Regions from separate parts of the Methylophaga marina genome, predicted to be linked through region 1. Evidence: riboswitches for the same ligand, from Rfam matches in the RefSeq annotation. Region 1 holds a riboswitch; each other region holds the start of a gene.
The links. Region 1 has a riboswitch for cyclic di-GMP ahead of QUE24_RS05255 (hypothetical protein). Riboswitches for the same ligand answer to the same signal wherever they lie in the genome.
Positions count from the first base shown of each region.

Region 1 (5,488 bases):
ATAGAGTATTGTTGTTACAAGATAGCGACTTGAAATGGTCATTAAAAAACGTGACTGAAACACTGGGCGAACATGTTAGTGTCTTTGACTCGATCGATGCTATTGTGAAGACGATCAGCCAGGAAGCACAAGCGGGTGATGAGATTTTAGTAATGAGTAATGGTGGTTTTGGCGGTATTCATCAGCGAATTTTAGAGGCGATAGCTTAAGAATGTTGGATCAGCAACAAATTGCATTAGCCATTACCGGTGCTTCTGGCGCGCCTTACGCGAAGCGTTTATTGCAGGTATTACTCAAGCAAGGGCTCACGGTACATTTAATGATTTCTACCGCTGGTAGAATTGTGCTCGCTGATGAACTCAATTGGAAGTTGCCTGCAAGAGCATCGGATGTGCAGGAAAAGCTGAGTCAGGAATTCGACTGTGTTCCTGAACAATTGCAGGTTTATGGTGAACAACAATGGTCATCACCACTGGCAAGTGGTTCACATCGCGTGCCCGCCATGATTGTGTGCCCATGTACCATGGGAACGTTATCAGCAATTGCTTGTGGTCAGAGTGATAATTTAATCAACCGTGCTGCCGACGTCATGCTTAAAGAAGATCGGAAATTGATCGTGGTTCCAAGAGAAGCGCCATTTTCTGTGATTCATCTCGAAAATATGTTGAAGTTAGCTAAACTGGGAGTCTGTATTTTGCCACCCAATCCTGGATTTTATTTTAATCCAACATCCTTAGCTGAAGTGGTCGATTTTGTTGTCGCGAGAATACTTGACCAAGCCAAGATAGAGCATGACTTGATGCCGCGATGGGGGAGTAATGGGCTATTCGGGATTCGTCGTTAACTCACGTATAATGTGGCTTAAATTTAATGCCGTTCAGGAAAACCATGTCTGATATTGAAATTGCCCAACAGGCTGCCATGCAGGAAGTCATCCAGCTCGCCGAGAAAAAGCTGGGTCTTGCCTCTCAACATATTGACCCATACGGACATTTCAAAGCGAAAGTATCATTAGATGTCATGGATGAGTTGGCAAACCGGCCCGATGGTAAGTTAATCCTAGTAACTGCTATTAGCCCGACTCCTGCTGGTGAGGGAAAAACGACAACCACGATCGGCCTGAGTGATGCGCTAAACCGAATTGGTAAGAAATCCATTGTCTGTGTACGCGAACCTTCTATGGGGCCATGCTTTGGTTTGAAAGGCGGGGCTGCCGGTGGTGGTTATGCTCAGGTAGTACCCATGGAGGATATCAATCTTCACTTCACGGGCGATCTGCATGCAATAGCTTCAGCCCACAATTTATTATCAGCGATGATTGATAATCATATCCATCATGGAAATGCCTTACAGTTGGATGCCAGACGTATTGTTTGGCAGCGAGTCATGGATATGAATGACCGTGCATTGCGGGATATCGTGGTGGGTATGGGCGGTTCTGCCAATGGTTATTTGCGTGAAGAGCGTTTTGATATCGTTGTTGCTTCAGAAGTTATGGCTATCTTTTGCCTAGCTAATTCTTTACCTGAGCTGAAGCAACGCTTGGGAGATATCCTGATCGGCTATTCCGTTGATGGGACACCAAGATATGCTCGAGAAATCATGGCCCACGGCGCTATGGCTGCATTATTAAAAGAAGCGATAAAACCCAATCTTGTGCAGACCTTAGAAAATAATCCAGCCTTTGTTCATGGTGGTCCATTTGCGAACATAGCGCATGGCTGTAATTCGGTTATCTCAACCAAAATGGCACTTAAGCTGAGTGATTATGTGGTCACTGAGGCGGGCTTTGGAGCGGATTTAGGTGCTGAGAAATTTATTGATATTAAGTGTCGCAAAGCTGGGATTAAGCCAGATATGGCTGTTGTTGTCGCCACAGTAAAAGCCTTGAAATATCACGGTGGTCTGGAACTGAAAGAGCTTGGCGAAGAAAACCTGGATGCGTTACAGGTGGGACTGGCTAATTTAAAACGGCATTTAAGCAACTTACAAAATGAGTTTGGTCTACGCTGTGTTGTTGCCATCAATCACTTTGTTAATGATAGCGATGCAGAAATAGAACTAATTACAACGGCTGTAAAAGAAATGGGGGCTGAAGCCATTCTTGCTCGTCATTGGGCACAAGGTGGGGCCGGTGCAGAAACACTGGCGGAACGTGTTGTCGAAATACTGGATAGCCCTGCTGAGCCTTGTCGTCTGTTATATCCTGATAGTTTACCGCTATGGGACAAAATCAATCAGGTTGCTAAACGTCTATATGGCAGTGGTGAAGTCGTTGCTGATAAAAAAGTGATGGATAAGATCGCTATGTTGAACGAGCAGCACGGGGATATTCCAGTTTGTATGGCAAAAACACCGTATTCTTTTAGCGGTGACCCGAGCTTACGTGGCACGGCTGAGAATCATACGCTGACAATTCGTGATGTTCGTCTGTCAAACGGTGCTGGTTTTCTGGTTGTACTTTGTGGGGATGTGATGACTATGCCTGGATTACCTAAGCACCCAGCTGCTGAACGTATTGATATTGATGATAATGGCTCAATAGTCGGGCTGTTTTGATATAAAAAAGCTCAAATATTAAGGGTGTTAAGCAAAAAAGCCGTAAAGATTTATCACTACGGCTTTTTTCTTTTATGTGCTTAAATTTTTTAAGCCTGAGTATTCACCTTGCGACGCAAACCAAGAAAACCTAACAACGCTGGAGCAAACATCCATAAGGCAGCAGGTACAGGCACTGCTGATGGCGTTTGGATATAACTAGCAAAGCCAGTTTCTTCAAAGTTAATTTCATGTGAAAGTGATGCATAAATGAATAATGCATTATCAAGCAGAATATCAGCAGAAGGTAATGTTGATATAGGGCCAGTGAAAAAGTCTTTATCAAACATCATCAGGCCAGACAGAGAAAAACTTTCTGTGAATTCAGACACCGGAAAAAGAGTGCTAGTTGTAAATAGAATCGCATCACCTGTGATATCGGGATTGAGACCTTTATTCACCATTGATGTAACGATATCTGTATTGAATGCATCAAGGTTTGCAATAGTATTATCTAATATACTGAGAGCAAACTGGCTGCCATCAAACAAAGTGGGGGCAGCTGTACCTGAGAGAACGTAATTTGATGATACGTATGTACTCACTGTGCCTGTGCTTGGAAGAGTATATGATGAGTAGAGGGTCGCTGATGCTAGGTCTGTATCGTAAGACCATGTAGCTGGTGCAGACTGGCCGAGCAATGAACTTAGGTCGCCATTAGCTGTTTGCCATGAACCATTAGTTGATAAGCTTGTTGCAGCTATAGCAGCGTTAGTTAAACCAGTAAATAAAGCCAGTGCGATAAAAACTATTTTTTTCATGTGTTCTTTCCTTAGATATTATTGCAGTACAGCCACCTTAGTATCATAAGGTCTGTAACTTTCCGTCCTTGGTTCACACCGAGTTTGGCTTTGGTTAAAGTGTTTCCAGAAAAAATAGTACCAAACAGATAATAATAAATAAAACGAAATTGTTAACTTTGTTCTCGATGTTTTTTTATTAAATCGTATGCTAACTGAATTTCTTTCGCTTGCTCTGTCGCAACGGCAATCATATCTTCTGGAACGCCTTGTCCCATGAGTTTATCCGGATGATATTGGCTCATCAGTTTTCGATAAGCACGTTTAATTTCTTGATTAGAACTCTTTTCAGTCACCCCAAGCGCTTTATAAGCATCGGCCAATTCATCAGAATAAGAGCGCTGCGGACCGGAAGAGTATTGCTGCTGATGACCTCTTGCGAAACTTGCCTGGCTCATCACCATATCCAGAATACGGTTAAACTCGGCCCGGTTATATCCTAGCTGAGCAGAGACTTGTTCCAGAATATCTTTTTCTTGTGGATCAAGCTTACCATCAGCTAAGGCCATGACTATCAGGTAAACCAGTAAGACTTGTTTTAAATTAAACGTATTACCACAATGTTGTTTGAAATGATTCATTGTGTCTGTAATATCAAAGTCGGGTTCTGCGCCTCGCTTAAATTGGCGGATGGCTTCTTGTCGATGCTCACCCGACATCCCCATTTTTTTGATAAAGGCTTCCACGTGATCGATTTCAATCTGGCTGATTCGACCATCTGCCTTCGCTAGTTTCCCCATCAAAACAAACACAGTTTCAAGAAAAACTGTTTGACGGGTTTGACTTGTAAATGGATTAGCACCGCCCAGACCATACGCTCGTATACGGTCAGCAAAACCACCAAACAGTAAGCCAATCAGTGCGCCAAAAATTCCTAAAATGAGTAATCCTACACTCATCGTACTGAGTAATATAAAGCCTAGAATAAGGCCAATCCACTTAAACATAACAATTAACTTTTGTTTGAAATACTAAAATAAATAAGACCGAGCCCCCATAGCCCAAATACCCAGCTCAGTACTGGTAACCCTGCAAACATAGTTGTCGAGTAACCATCGAGACCGGTGATAACGGCAGCGCCTACCAAAAATGCAGCGCCAGAGGTAGCAGCAGCACTACGATAACTGGCTTTTTTGATTTCTTTACGCAGCTGTTGAATATCATGTGATGCTAAATTAACGTTCAGCTGACCATCTTGGGCTCTCTTAGTCAGGTCATATAATAGACGCGGCATCTCGGGTAAGGTTTCAGCCCAATGAGGAGCTTCTTGCTTTAGCGTTCTTAACGCTGCTTGCCAGCCCATTTTTTCCTTCATCCATGATTCTAAAATGGGTTTGGCTGTTTTCCATAGATCCAGATCGGGATAGAGGTCACGGCCCAAGCCTTCAATATTCAGTAAGGTTTTTTGTAGCAGCACCAACTGTGGTTGCACTTCCATATTAAAACGACGCGCTGTTTGGAAAAGTCTCAGCAGCAGTTGTCCGAAAGAAATTTCTTTTAAAGGACGAGCGAATATGGGTTCACAAACACTTCTTATGGCTGCTTCAAACTCATCAAGTCGAGTCTCAGCCGGCACCCAGCCTGATTGCACATGTAACTCGGCAACCCGGCGATAGTCATGATTAAAAAAGGCAAGGAAATTTTCAGCTAAATAACGCTGATCATCTGGAGATAATGTCCCCATGATGCCAAAATCAACAGCAACATAACGTGGATTTGCCGGATCATGACTATCCACCATGATATTACCGGGATGCATGTCCGCATGGAAAAAACTATGCTTGAATACTTGGGTGAAAAAGATTTCGACCCCCATTTCTGCCAGTTTTGCCATATCCACACCTTTCGCGATTAAACCTTCAGTATCGCTAATAGGCGTGCCATAAATACGTTCTTGAACCAGGATATTAGGCTTGGTCAGCTTCCAGTATATCTTGGGGACATATAGTAAGGTGGTGCCTTCAAAATTGCGTTGCAGTTGAGAGGCTGAAGAGGCCTCGCGCAACATATCGAGTTCATCAAAAAGGTTCTTCTCAAGCTCAGCTACGATCTCTCTGGGCCGTAATCGTTTTCCCTCAGACCAGTATCGT
Region 1 covers NZ_AP027741.1:1,014,156-1,019,643, reverse strand. Annotated here, with positions in the region: partial or broken gene mpl (UDP-N-acetylmuramate:L-alanyl-gamma-D-glutamyl-meso-diaminopimelate ligase) at 1-209, shown strand, start outside; gene QUE24_RS05265 (UbiX family flavin prenyltransferase) at 212-844, shown strand; gene QUE24_RS05260 (formate--tetrahydrofolate ligase) at 889-2,559, shown strand; gene QUE24_RS05255 (hypothetical protein) at 2,649-3,359, opposite strand; cyclic di-GMP riboswitch class I at 3,379-3,458, opposite strand; gene djlA (co-chaperone DjlA) at 3,512-4,345, opposite strand; gene ubiB (ubiquinone biosynthesis regulatory protein kinase UbiB) at 4,351-5,488, opposite strand, start outside.

Region 2 (5,488 bases), 1.3 Mb from region 1:
TCTTGATATCGACTAATTCTATACCCGAGACGTATTTCAGATGTCGAGTTCTCTAATGAGCGAGTTAGTGAAAGGGTTGGATCAATGTTCAAGCTAAAGTCATCTAACTCATCTTCCCGAAGTAATTCATTATCATCGTATTTAAATTTAGGGTCTGCCTGAGCATTAAATACCCATTCAGCTGCCGACGCATTGTTGCTTAGTAACATAGGCAACAGTAGCGGAATATATTTTATCATTGACACGCTTCTCAGCTATTATTCTGCTTAAGGTACGATGATGACGTCACCGCTTTCTAGTGTGATATTGGTATTCAGAGCTTTACCTTTTTTTATTTCAGCAAATTTAACCGGTAAGACTTGTTGAGTTGTGCCGGCTCTTCGTAGCACGATAATATTGTTCTCTTCCGCGTATGGCGATAACCCACCGGCTAAACTTAAAGCTTGCATAGCATCCAGAGGTTGATTCATTACAAACGAACCTGGATTTAGGACTTTGCCTAGAATGTGTACCCTATTACCTTCAACGCTAGTAACAGAGACTGTGACAACAGGATCAGCTAAGTATTCACTGAGTTTTTTGGTTAATTCTTCTTCGACGTCAGCTACTGTTTTATCTTTAGCAACAATTTCACCGGCTAGTGGGAAAGTAATAATACCGTCTGGCAGCACGACGGCTTGTTTTTGTAACGCTTCCTCATTCCATACTGAAATATCTAGAATATCGCCCGAATTTAATAGATAACGCTGGTCTGCAAAGACGCTTGAGGAAAATAGGGAAGTGAGAATCAAAAAGAAGAAAATGAAGCGTTTTGACATGAGGGAAAATCCTTATCTATAAATGACATTCAAATTTGATATTAACACTCTATTTTTCAAAAAAAAGGGAGCTTTTGCTCCCTTTCAATTTGTCACAGTAACTTACTGTTAATATAAATCTTAATTCTTATGCAGCAACTGCTGATTTTCTTCTAAGCCCTAAGAAACCTAGTAAAGCTGGGGCAAACAAGAATAATGCTGCTGGTACTGGTACTGCAGATACTGATACTTTGTATTCTAGCTTACTACCGCTGGCATCGAATATATCGAGGGCATACACTTTGCCTTGTTCTAAGAAAGCTATGAAGCTAGTGTTACCAATGATATCTATCGTTGTGTAAGCTCCACCAAATAGACCAAAACCCAAGGTAGCAGATTCCAGATTGGCTTGAGGCTCAAATGACCATTCAATTTTGACAGGTGTATTAGCATCGACTGATTTTATATTGTATTGTGAGTACCATCTATCTTTACCAACTCCACCAAGCTCCTTAACTTCTCCCGAACCTGATACTGTTGAACCAGATGCAGTATCAACAACTTGCGTAGCTAAAAAAGAATCCTCTGTAGACAAATTCAACGTTGCGGCATTGACGCCGACAGAGAATGTAAAAGCAAAAATAAATAGCATCACTTTTTTCATTATATTTTTCCTTATGTATAAGCAAAAATTAGCAATGCAACCCAGCCATCTCCTGCATTGAAGACCTGTGGCTTTCCGCCCTCACCTCACGATGAGTTTGGCTTATTAATTATCACGTCAATCGTATGATAATCGCTTATCTGACTTTTTCTAGTTGATTAAATAATACGAAACTTTTTCAATTGAAGTCTATTGTACCTTAGTACAACTTTATATGTCAGAAGCAAAAACCAATTACCCCATTAATACAAAAAAGGGAGCATAAGCTCCCTTTTTTATTAAAACTGTTATTTCTATGCTGCAACAGCAGTTTTTCTACGCATACCTAAAAAGCCTAATAAAGCTGGGGCAAATAGGAATAATGCTGCTGGCACAGGCACTGCAGAAACACCAAATGACATATTACCGGTAGTAGGCAACACATCAAAAGATACAGTATAAATACCTGATACAAGATTCAAGATTGTTGTAAAATCAGGGGCTATAGCAAAGATCTCAGAACCAATTGTCAATGTTCCTGAGGTAAATTTTGACGTTGGAGAGAAATCAAAATCAATCGCTGCTGGACCATCGCCAATCACTTCAAGTGAAAATGTAGTAGTAGTGTCACCAAATGAAGCACTTACAGCACTTGTACCGTTATCAAAGATAGTAGCACTATCTGTTGTTGATAAATTATATGTGGCAGCGTTAGCAGCAACAGAGAACATTAGAGCTACTACAAATAGCATCGCTTTTTTCATAAATAAATTTCCTTACACATAAATTGAAAAAACAAGCAATGCAGCCCAGCCATCTTTGCTTTAAAGATCTGTGGCTTTCCGACCCCGCCTCACGACGAGTTTGGCTTTAATCAATTATTAAATTACTAATTTAATAATTACCTATCTGACTTTTTCAGATGATTTCATATTACGAGTAAGGTTTGGTTGCTGTCTATTGTACCTTGGTACAATGTGCCTAATTAGTTTTAATTTTCAAGATTATAGGATATTAAAATTAGCATTATGCCAATAAAAAAGGGAGCCTATGCTCCCTTTTTTATTTTTGTGTAGCTCTTACTTACGCTGCAACAGCATTTTTTCTACGCATACCTAAGAAACCTAATAAGGCAGGGGCAAACAAGAATAATGCAGCTGGAACAGGTACAGCTGAAACACCAAATGACATGTTTCCTAATGCAGGAGTAATATCAAATGTGACACTGTAGATACCAGCAGCTAGGTTCAGAATTGTTGTAAAATCTGGAGTCACTGCAAACACTTCCGTGCCAATTGTTAAAGTCCCTGCAGAAAACTTGCTAGCAGGCGAGAAATCAAAATCGATTGCTGCTGGACCATCACCAATCACTTCCAATGAGAAAGTGGTATTAGTATCACCAAATGCAGCACTAACAGCGCTCGTACCACTATCGAAAATAGTAGCACTGTCTGAAGTTGTTAAGTTGAATGTCGCCGCGTTGGCAGCAACAGAGAACATCATAGCTACGACAAATAGCATCGCTTTTTTCATAATAAACTTCCTTATGCATAAGTTGAAAAAACAAGCAATGCAACCCAGCCATCTTTAAAAGTTTTAAAGATCTGTGGCTTTCCGACCCCGCCTCACAGCGAGTTTGGCTTTAATTACACAACATCTAACCCGCTGACGTTGTGTAAGATCATATGATTATGATCTTGCTACAAAGCCATCACCGTTGATGTCTATTGTTCTGATTGCTATTGAAAATAATGACGATAACGAGTGTTATCTAACATCAATGATTGATGCTTCTATTTCAATAGAGTTATATAATACCGTGTCTCACGGCAGGCAACAAGTTTATTTTCCTAAGTAAAACTACTGATACGCAATATGGAATTCAATAGGCGTTTTTACCCACAAACCCTTTGAATATCGTCAAGAAAATAATCTCAATATCTAATAACAATGACCAGTTCTGGATATATTTTAAATCGTAATGCACACGACCCTGCATTTTGTCCAAGGTATCAGTTTCCCCCTAAAGCCATTTATCTGGGCTAAGCCCGTAATACCTGGTTTGACTTTATGTCTCAACATATACCCTTGAATCTGAGCGCGGTATTGTTCGTTATGTGCTACAGCATGAGGCCGTGGGCCTACAATCGACATGCTCCCGCCTAATGAATTAAAGAATTGTGGCAACTCATCCAATGATGTTCTTCTCAAAAAACCGCCAAATGGCGTGATACGGCTATCATTCTTTTGTGCCTGTGTGACGGTATCTCCATCTTCTGTTACGGTCATCGTACGGAATTTCCATACCTTAATTTTTTCACCGTCCATGCCGTAGCGAGTTTGCTTGAAAAACACAGGCCCTTTCGATGTCAATTTAACCCCTGCGGCAATCACCATCATAGGAATAGCAATCATCATCAGGATAAGGCTGCTTAGGATAATATCTTCCAGCCGTTTAAGGATACTGTCGATACCAGCAAAAGGGGTTTCATAGACTGAAATAGCGGTGATTCCCTGGTAATCGACCCATCGGGAATTAAGCAAGTTAAATGTGAATAAGTCAGGAACAAGATACACAGAAGCCGTACTATCGGCTAATAGCTCAGTAATATGTCTGATTCTATGCTCAGCAGACATAGCCAAGGTGATGTAAACAGTATCAACCTTCCCTGCCTTACAATCTTCAATGAGTTGATTGAAATCACCTACTTTCTTATTTGTGACGACCAGATTAGGTTCTGTTTCTACCCGTTTTTGTGAACGATCATCATAGTATCCAACCAGTCTGAACCCAGACCAATCCATTTCGTTGAATGCACGTTCCAAACGCTTACCTAACGTTGTCTCACCGACAATGGCTACATTTCTGGTATTAACACCACGAGCTCGAAGTATGGCCAATGACGTTCTTACAATGGCATGCCAGGAAATTAACTCTATTGGTGTCAGTAAAAACCATAAGAAAACAAAACTATCGAGGTAGGTACCAGAATGAATAAAGAAAATATCAATCATGACCAGAATGAAAACGCTGGTAAACCATGAAAACATGACGGCAGAGACTTCTTCCCTTAACGCCGTACCCCGCCACGAGCGGTAGGCATCCTGTGACTCAGCAAAGAAATTAAACAATACAATTGCGAACAAAAGACTCCAGATATAAAGTACATCCCAGGTCGCATGGAAAATATCGAATAAAGCTAAAAACGTTAGCAGGATAATACCGCTATCAATCAGTCTTGATATGGCATTAATTTTTGCGTCGTATTGTCTGATCCTGCCCTGAGCCATCTGTGCTAATTTATCCTATCGTTTTTTAGTCTTTTGATTATAAGTATAAATGACTTTGTATTAGTTGATATTGCTACTGTAATAGTCCTCAACAGTAGAAATTAGTCTTGCAAGCTCTGCTTCTTGTAATAAGTTTATGCCTGCTGCTGCTTTTCTGCCGCCGCCTGTGTCGAACTGACCTGCAATAAAGTCTGCTCCTTCTTGACGTATTTTAGGAGCTCTAATACTAACGACATAAGCCCCTGAATCAGGTATTTCAGTAAGAATTAAATGTGCTCGAGAAGGAAACTGGTTACTCAAGTAGTTGCTGAAGGTGCCACTAATACGTCTCGCCCATTTATCATCAGGTAAGGTAATAACCCCTACCATATCACTCTCATAACTTAGTTTTTGCTGTTTAGCTTGAGACAAATCTGAATTATAGCCAGAATCCAGAGTCTCCATTATCTCTGTACTATCATTAATAAAATCCAAAGGTGATGAATAGTTTACACATTGTCTATAGAGTTCATCAGGTGCAAAAAACAAATCATCTAGACTCGCACCATAGCCATTGTAATTAATATGCTGCCCTAAGGTTTTAAGTTTGATTGCCTGGGTTTCAGTGAGGTGTAGTTCCTTTGCATACTCCTCGGCAACATTAGATAGATTATCACCAAAAGCTGCCGTGATTGCCCAGAGCTCATAGGCATGATTGAGGTGCTCATTGACAATTAAAGCTGTGCATTTATTGGGATGCATATCAATCAATGCCTCT
Region 2 covers NZ_AP027741.1:2,275,939-2,281,426, reverse strand. Annotated here, with positions in the region: gene QUE24_RS11730 (porin family protein) at 1-239, opposite strand, end outside; gene QUE24_RS11725 (polysaccharide biosynthesis/export family protein) at 267-818, opposite strand; gene QUE24_RS11720 (hypothetical protein) at 946-1,461, opposite strand; cyclic di-GMP riboswitch class I at 1,494-1,573, opposite strand; gene QUE24_RS11715 (hypothetical protein) at 1,755-2,204, opposite strand; cyclic di-GMP riboswitch class I at 2,241-2,319, opposite strand; gene QUE24_RS11710 (hypothetical protein) at 2,524-2,973, opposite strand; cyclic di-GMP riboswitch class I at 3,009-3,091, opposite strand; gene QUE24_RS11705 (sugar transferase) at 3,323-3,439, opposite strand; gene QUE24_RS11700 (undecaprenyl-phosphate glucose phosphotransferase) at 3,412-4,731, opposite strand; gene QUE24_RS11695 (DHH family phosphoesterase) at 4,792-5,488, opposite strand, start outside.
Region 2: linked by a shared signal. The riboswitch ahead of QUE24_RS11710 (hypothetical protein) and the one ahead of QUE24_RS05255 (hypothetical protein) in region 1 are both predicted to bind cyclic di-GMP.

Region 3 (5,488 bases), 1.1 Mb from region 1:
AAGGTCATGAAATTAAAGATCCCGGCTTTAAGCTCTGAACCGATAAAGTCAAAACTCAACACACCCGCCAGTGTCGCCACGCCATTTACAGCAAATATATCCGTGCTATTACCATCAAACTCGATATTCATTACAACAAATGTACCTTGGGTGTAATTGCCATTCACCGTCAGTTTACTGATAGAGTTACCTGGGGTCAGGCTGGCATAATCGCTATAGCTGGTACCGTTCACTAACACATTGCTATTAATCACGCCGTGGCCGTTCAAGTTACCGCCATTAATCTTGACGCTCTTTTGGGTCATGCTGCCATTTACTGTTGTGCTGCCAGCCGTTTGAATAAACTCACCACTGCCAGACACAATGTGGCCATCTGTCGTAATAAATTGACCAGAGTTGGTGATAATGCCGTTATTTTTTAATGTCCCTTGATTGGATAAGACACCTGCATTCTCAATCGTTGCTTGGTTGTTGATCTCACCAAAGTTAGTGAAGTTACCGCTACTTTTATTGCTTATCTTTGAGGTATTCGATAGCGAACCAGTGGAGGCATTGGTCAGTTTTCCTTCATTGGAGACGCTATTTTTATTATACAAAAGCCAGTGATTATTAAACTCACCGGTGTTAGTGATGACACCGTTATTCTCCATGGCCAGAGTATTGAACTCACCGGCATTAGCAAATGTGTTGTTGTTATAAAACTCCCCGGTATTATTAAAAAGCGCACCCGTGTTATTCGTTATGCGACCTGCATTGGTGAGTCTATTATCGCTAATGAATCGACCGCTATTATTGATTTGGCCGGATGAAGCCACATTGAGATCACCTGAGGCTGAGTTAGTCAGCTGACCGCTATTGCTCAGTACCCCCTCAACGTTGAACTCATCGTTATTATTGAGCACGCCGGTATTATTGAGCGTTGCACCGACTTTATTTTTTAAGACAGAGGCATTAGTCAGTGTGCCAGCATTCTCAAAGGTGCCGCTATTTACAAACACGCCAGTATTGACAATATTGCCTCCAGCCAGGTTTGTCACGGTAGCGAAGTTATTGAAGGTACTGGTGTCAGTATTATTTATCACGCCAGTATTGGTAATGGTGTTTTCATTATCCAGCAGCCAATAACTTGTCAGCGTGCCGGAATTGGCAATAGTCCCCGTATTTTGAAGGCCGACAGAGTTAATTGCCCCTTCACTATTCAAGGTGCCATTGTTAAAAAACTCTTCCGTGTTATTGATTGTGCCGTTAACCGCATTATTGATAACACCATAATTTATCAGCCGAGCGTCATTTGACAGCATTCCCCGGTTTGTCATCGTGCCACTACTGGACAGTGTCATCTCAGCCGAACCGGTATTACTGATGTAATTATAGTTAGTTAACTGGCCACTGGTTGAAAATACAGCCGTATTATTTATTTGTCGGTTATTAATCAAGGCGCCATTATTCGCTAAGGTACCTGAGTTATTCAGCGTGCCATCGTTCGTTAAAGAGCCCGAATCACTGTTGGTGAGTAAGGTTTCATTATCAAGCTGACTGTAATAGCTCATATTAAACTCACCTTCATTAGTGATGTTCGAGGGTGAATATTTCTGATTCAGCAATTTACCCTTCAGGTTAAGGGTGCCATCAGATTTATTGATGAGGGTATTAACGTTAGCAACCTCTGCATAGTCATCAATCAAAAACTGGCTGTAATTATTTACTGTGGCGCTATTAACAAATTTACCCTGATCAATAAATTGGCCGTGATTATTGATATCGCCATAATTTGCCATTGTGGAATATAAAGTGGAGGTAAATGTGCCCTTATTGTTCAGCACACCGCCATTGGCAAACACACCGCTGTTGAGGAATTGCCCGTTTTCGTTGTTATTTAAAGTGCCAGCATTAGCAAATTGACCACTATCTGAGTTAATCAAGCTACCCGCATTGTTGAGTGTGCCGGTTTCGTTATTTCTGATAATGCCGTGATTGGTTAAGGTGCCACCGGCCTGATTGCTGAGTATGCCGTTGTTATTCAAACTTGCTGTTGTATGATTAACAAAACTGGCCATATTAGCGTTGTCGAATCTGCCAGTTTGCTGATTGTTGAAAGTTGCGTGATTATTTACGATACCATTTGCTTGATTATTGAAGGCAGAAGCGTTGGTAAATTGAGCACCACTATTATTGTTGACTACACCGTTGTTATTGAACGTGGCATCCTTCTCATTGGACATCGTGGCATTGTTGTTTATTGTGCCAGTATTCTCTAGCTTTCCCTTTTTATACTCGTTACCAAGGTAAGTATAGCCAGCTCTATTTACGAAATTGCTATCATTTGTAATCAAACCTGTATTCGTGAATTTATAAAATGTGGTGAATGAATGACTGGTGGTATTGTTTAGTTGACCTGTGTTAAGGAATATACCCTCATTTTCTACGCTAGAGTCATTTTGAAAAACACCTTCATTTTTAAAAGATGAACCGATTCTATTATGAAGAAATCTATTATTCTGAAATATGCCTGAGGCTCTGTTTTCAACTTCGCCATATCTGTTATTAAAAAACAATCCCGTATTTTCGTATAGACCGGCGTTTGTAATCTTTCCGTAATTTTTTATCGTAGGCAGCGATGTACCGTTGTTTGTTACCACCCCATCTTGGTCAATGAATATATTGCCACCGTTACGATGCTCACCGGTCATTTCCCATCTACCATTGGTAGAGATATAACCGCCACTAAAATTCTCAAGGTAATGAGACTTAAAGACGGAGTTACTGCCATTTTGGATAGCCGCTTTATTCCAAATATTGCCTCTATAACTATCAAAGGTGGCATTATTCTCGATTAAGTGCTCATTGGTTATCCAACCCCGGTTATCGATTAAGCCATTATTAATTACAGTGCCAGAAGTCATATTGACAAAACTATTACCACCACCCGATTTAGATAGATTGCCACCTGCTGTAATAGTTATTTTACTCGCGTTTTTATATCCATCTAAGCCGATATAACCATCGCTAACGGTGATGGGAGATGTGTTTGTACCGTGGAGTCCTGTGACAGCATGCACAACTGACGGTGTCAGTAAAAATGAGCTGCACAGCAACGTAGTTGAGAGCGACAGAAACTGTCGTTGTTTATTTATCATCACTCGGATTCCTTGCGTTTGTGCAACCCAGCCACCTTGTTAAACAACAAGGCCTGTGGCTTTCCGTCCCTGATTCACACCAAGTTTGGCCGATTAAATAACACGTCGATCATAATGAAAGGGGGTATAGCGACTATCAGCCAAAAGTATGATTTTGTGAGAAAAATAAAATAAGCAATAAAAAAGGGAGTCACTGACTCCCTTCTAAATATGGTGTGATAAAAGAAATTAACTTTCTTTCTTGTCTTTGCAGGATGGGCCTTTATCGCCCTTATGTTTTTTATGGGCGGCTTTGGCTTCTTCTTTGGTCACTTGACCATCACCATTGGCATCCAATTTTTCAAAACGTTTTAATGCCGCTGCGGTCGCTTCCTCTTTTGTAATTACACCATCACCATTGGTGTCGATATGAGCGAAATATCCTTTTTTATCGTGTTTAGCCATATCGTCAGTTGATACTGGTTCAGCAAATGTAGCTGAGCTAATGGCCATCGCAGCTAAGGCTGTGAAAAGTGTTGTTGATAATGTTTTCATCATAAATCCCTCTTTTGTTTGTTGGGATTTTTAGACTACGCCGACCCAAGTTAAGAAATGGTTATTACATCCAAACAAATCAATATTATTTTTCTATCGCTAGTTTTATCTCAGCTACAGCGTGTTTAATTTGTGCTTCATCTGAGAAGCGTCCCAAACTGATGCGTAAAGATGATCCTGCTTCTTCATCTGTCAGCCCAATCGCTTTTAATACATGCGAAAGCAAGACCATTTCACTATTACATGCTGATCCAGTAGAGGCACAGACATTGGGTTGGAGTTTTTCTAATAGCTTATTCGCATCGCAACCAATGAATTGCACATTAATATTGCCAGGGTGACACTGAGTTTGTGTGCCATTCAATTTAAATGGAATATGTGTCGCTTCCAGTTGTTGTAGAAACAAACGTTTCAAATGCGTTAATTGTTCACGGTGAGTTTTTGCTTCTTGTTTGGTGATACGCATCGCTTCAGCAAAACCAACACACAGTGGGGTGGCCAAGGTGCCTGAACGCATTCCAAACTGCTGCCCTCCTCCCTGAATGAAAGGCGGTAACTCGGCTTGAAGATCATTTTTAATATAAAGCGCACCGATGCCTTTGGGACCATAGACTTTATGGGCAGACAAACTCAGCATATCGACATTCCAGTCTTTCACGTCAATATCCATCGCTTCCGGTGCTTGAGCCGCATCACAATGAAACAGAGCGCCTGCCGCGTGTGCCATTTCAGCAAAAGTTTTCACATCCTGAATGGTGCCAATTTCATTATTGACCGCCATAATGCAGACCAACAATGTCTGATCAGACAATAATGATTGATAAGCGTCTACATCAATCAGCCCCGTGCTATCGACTGGAATTTCTTTGACTTTGTAACCTAGTTTTGCGGCATAAAAATAGGCGGCATTTTTAATACATTTATGTTCGATTTCACTGATAAGGATGTCACGGCGATCTGTTGTATTGCCAAATAACACACTGGCAATCGCCTGATTATTTGACTCTGTCGCACCCGAAGTAAAAATCACTTCTTCAGAAGAGGCATTAATACAGTTTTCAATTGTACTGCGTGCGGCCTCAACCGCTGCCGCTGACTGCTGACCTAGAACATGGGCAGTGGAATGTGGATTAGCAAAAATCTCATGGTTATAGGGTGCCATTGCGCTAACAACGCGAGGCTCTATCGGCGTTGTTGCCTGATAGTCTAGGTAAATTGAACTACCGGTTTGCATTGACTGCTCCACTTTTTAATATCAGATAATCAGAGGGTGATATAAAGATTGACGTCATAGGATAGCGAGAAACACCAGCTATTGGCTACGCATAAACGTATTTATTGCACTGATAAAATCAACATGACGCTCAGATAACAGGCAAAAAAAGCTGTTACCGAGGAGGAGTAAAATCGGTAACAGCTTGAAGGATCATTAGCATTTTATTTTTTTATTATTTCCTGATGCGCTTTGTTGCTTGCTTCATTCGAAGAGAGCTTGTGACTTTCAACCAGACTGGTTTCAATTTTATTTATATTTTTGGGATCAACGTTTTTGCTATCGGCAACGGCGACAGAAGCAGAGCTGGCGATACTCAACGCACTAATAGAGAGAAAGGTATTTAATCTGTTCATAGGATGACTCCTTAAATTGACTGAGCTAATGATTAGCTACAGTTCAGTTATAGACCCTGGATACTGAATTTTTGCTGAACGAGATTAAGGAAGGCTTAAGTAATTAAGTAATAAAACAAAATGTGTTAGCTACTTCAAATTATTGTGCAAATAAATGATAAGGCGAGCTTCCAGTCCAACGCTTAAAG
Region 3 covers NZ_AP027741.1:2,992,690-2,998,177, forward strand. Annotated here, with positions in the region: gene QUE24_RS15175 (beta strand repeat-containing protein) at 1-3,137, opposite strand, end outside; cyclic di-GMP riboswitch class I at 3,156-3,237, opposite strand; gene QUE24_RS15180 (EF-hand domain-containing protein) at 3,366-3,674, opposite strand; gene QUE24_RS15185 (cysteine desulfurase family protein) at 3,757-4,905, opposite strand; gene QUE24_RS15190 (hypothetical protein) at 5,109-5,300, opposite strand; gene QUE24_RS15195 (AraC family transcriptional regulator) at 5,440-5,488, opposite strand, start outside.
Region 3: linked by a shared signal. The riboswitch ahead of QUE24_RS15175 (beta strand repeat-containing protein) and the one ahead of QUE24_RS05255 (hypothetical protein) in region 1 are both predicted to bind cyclic di-GMP.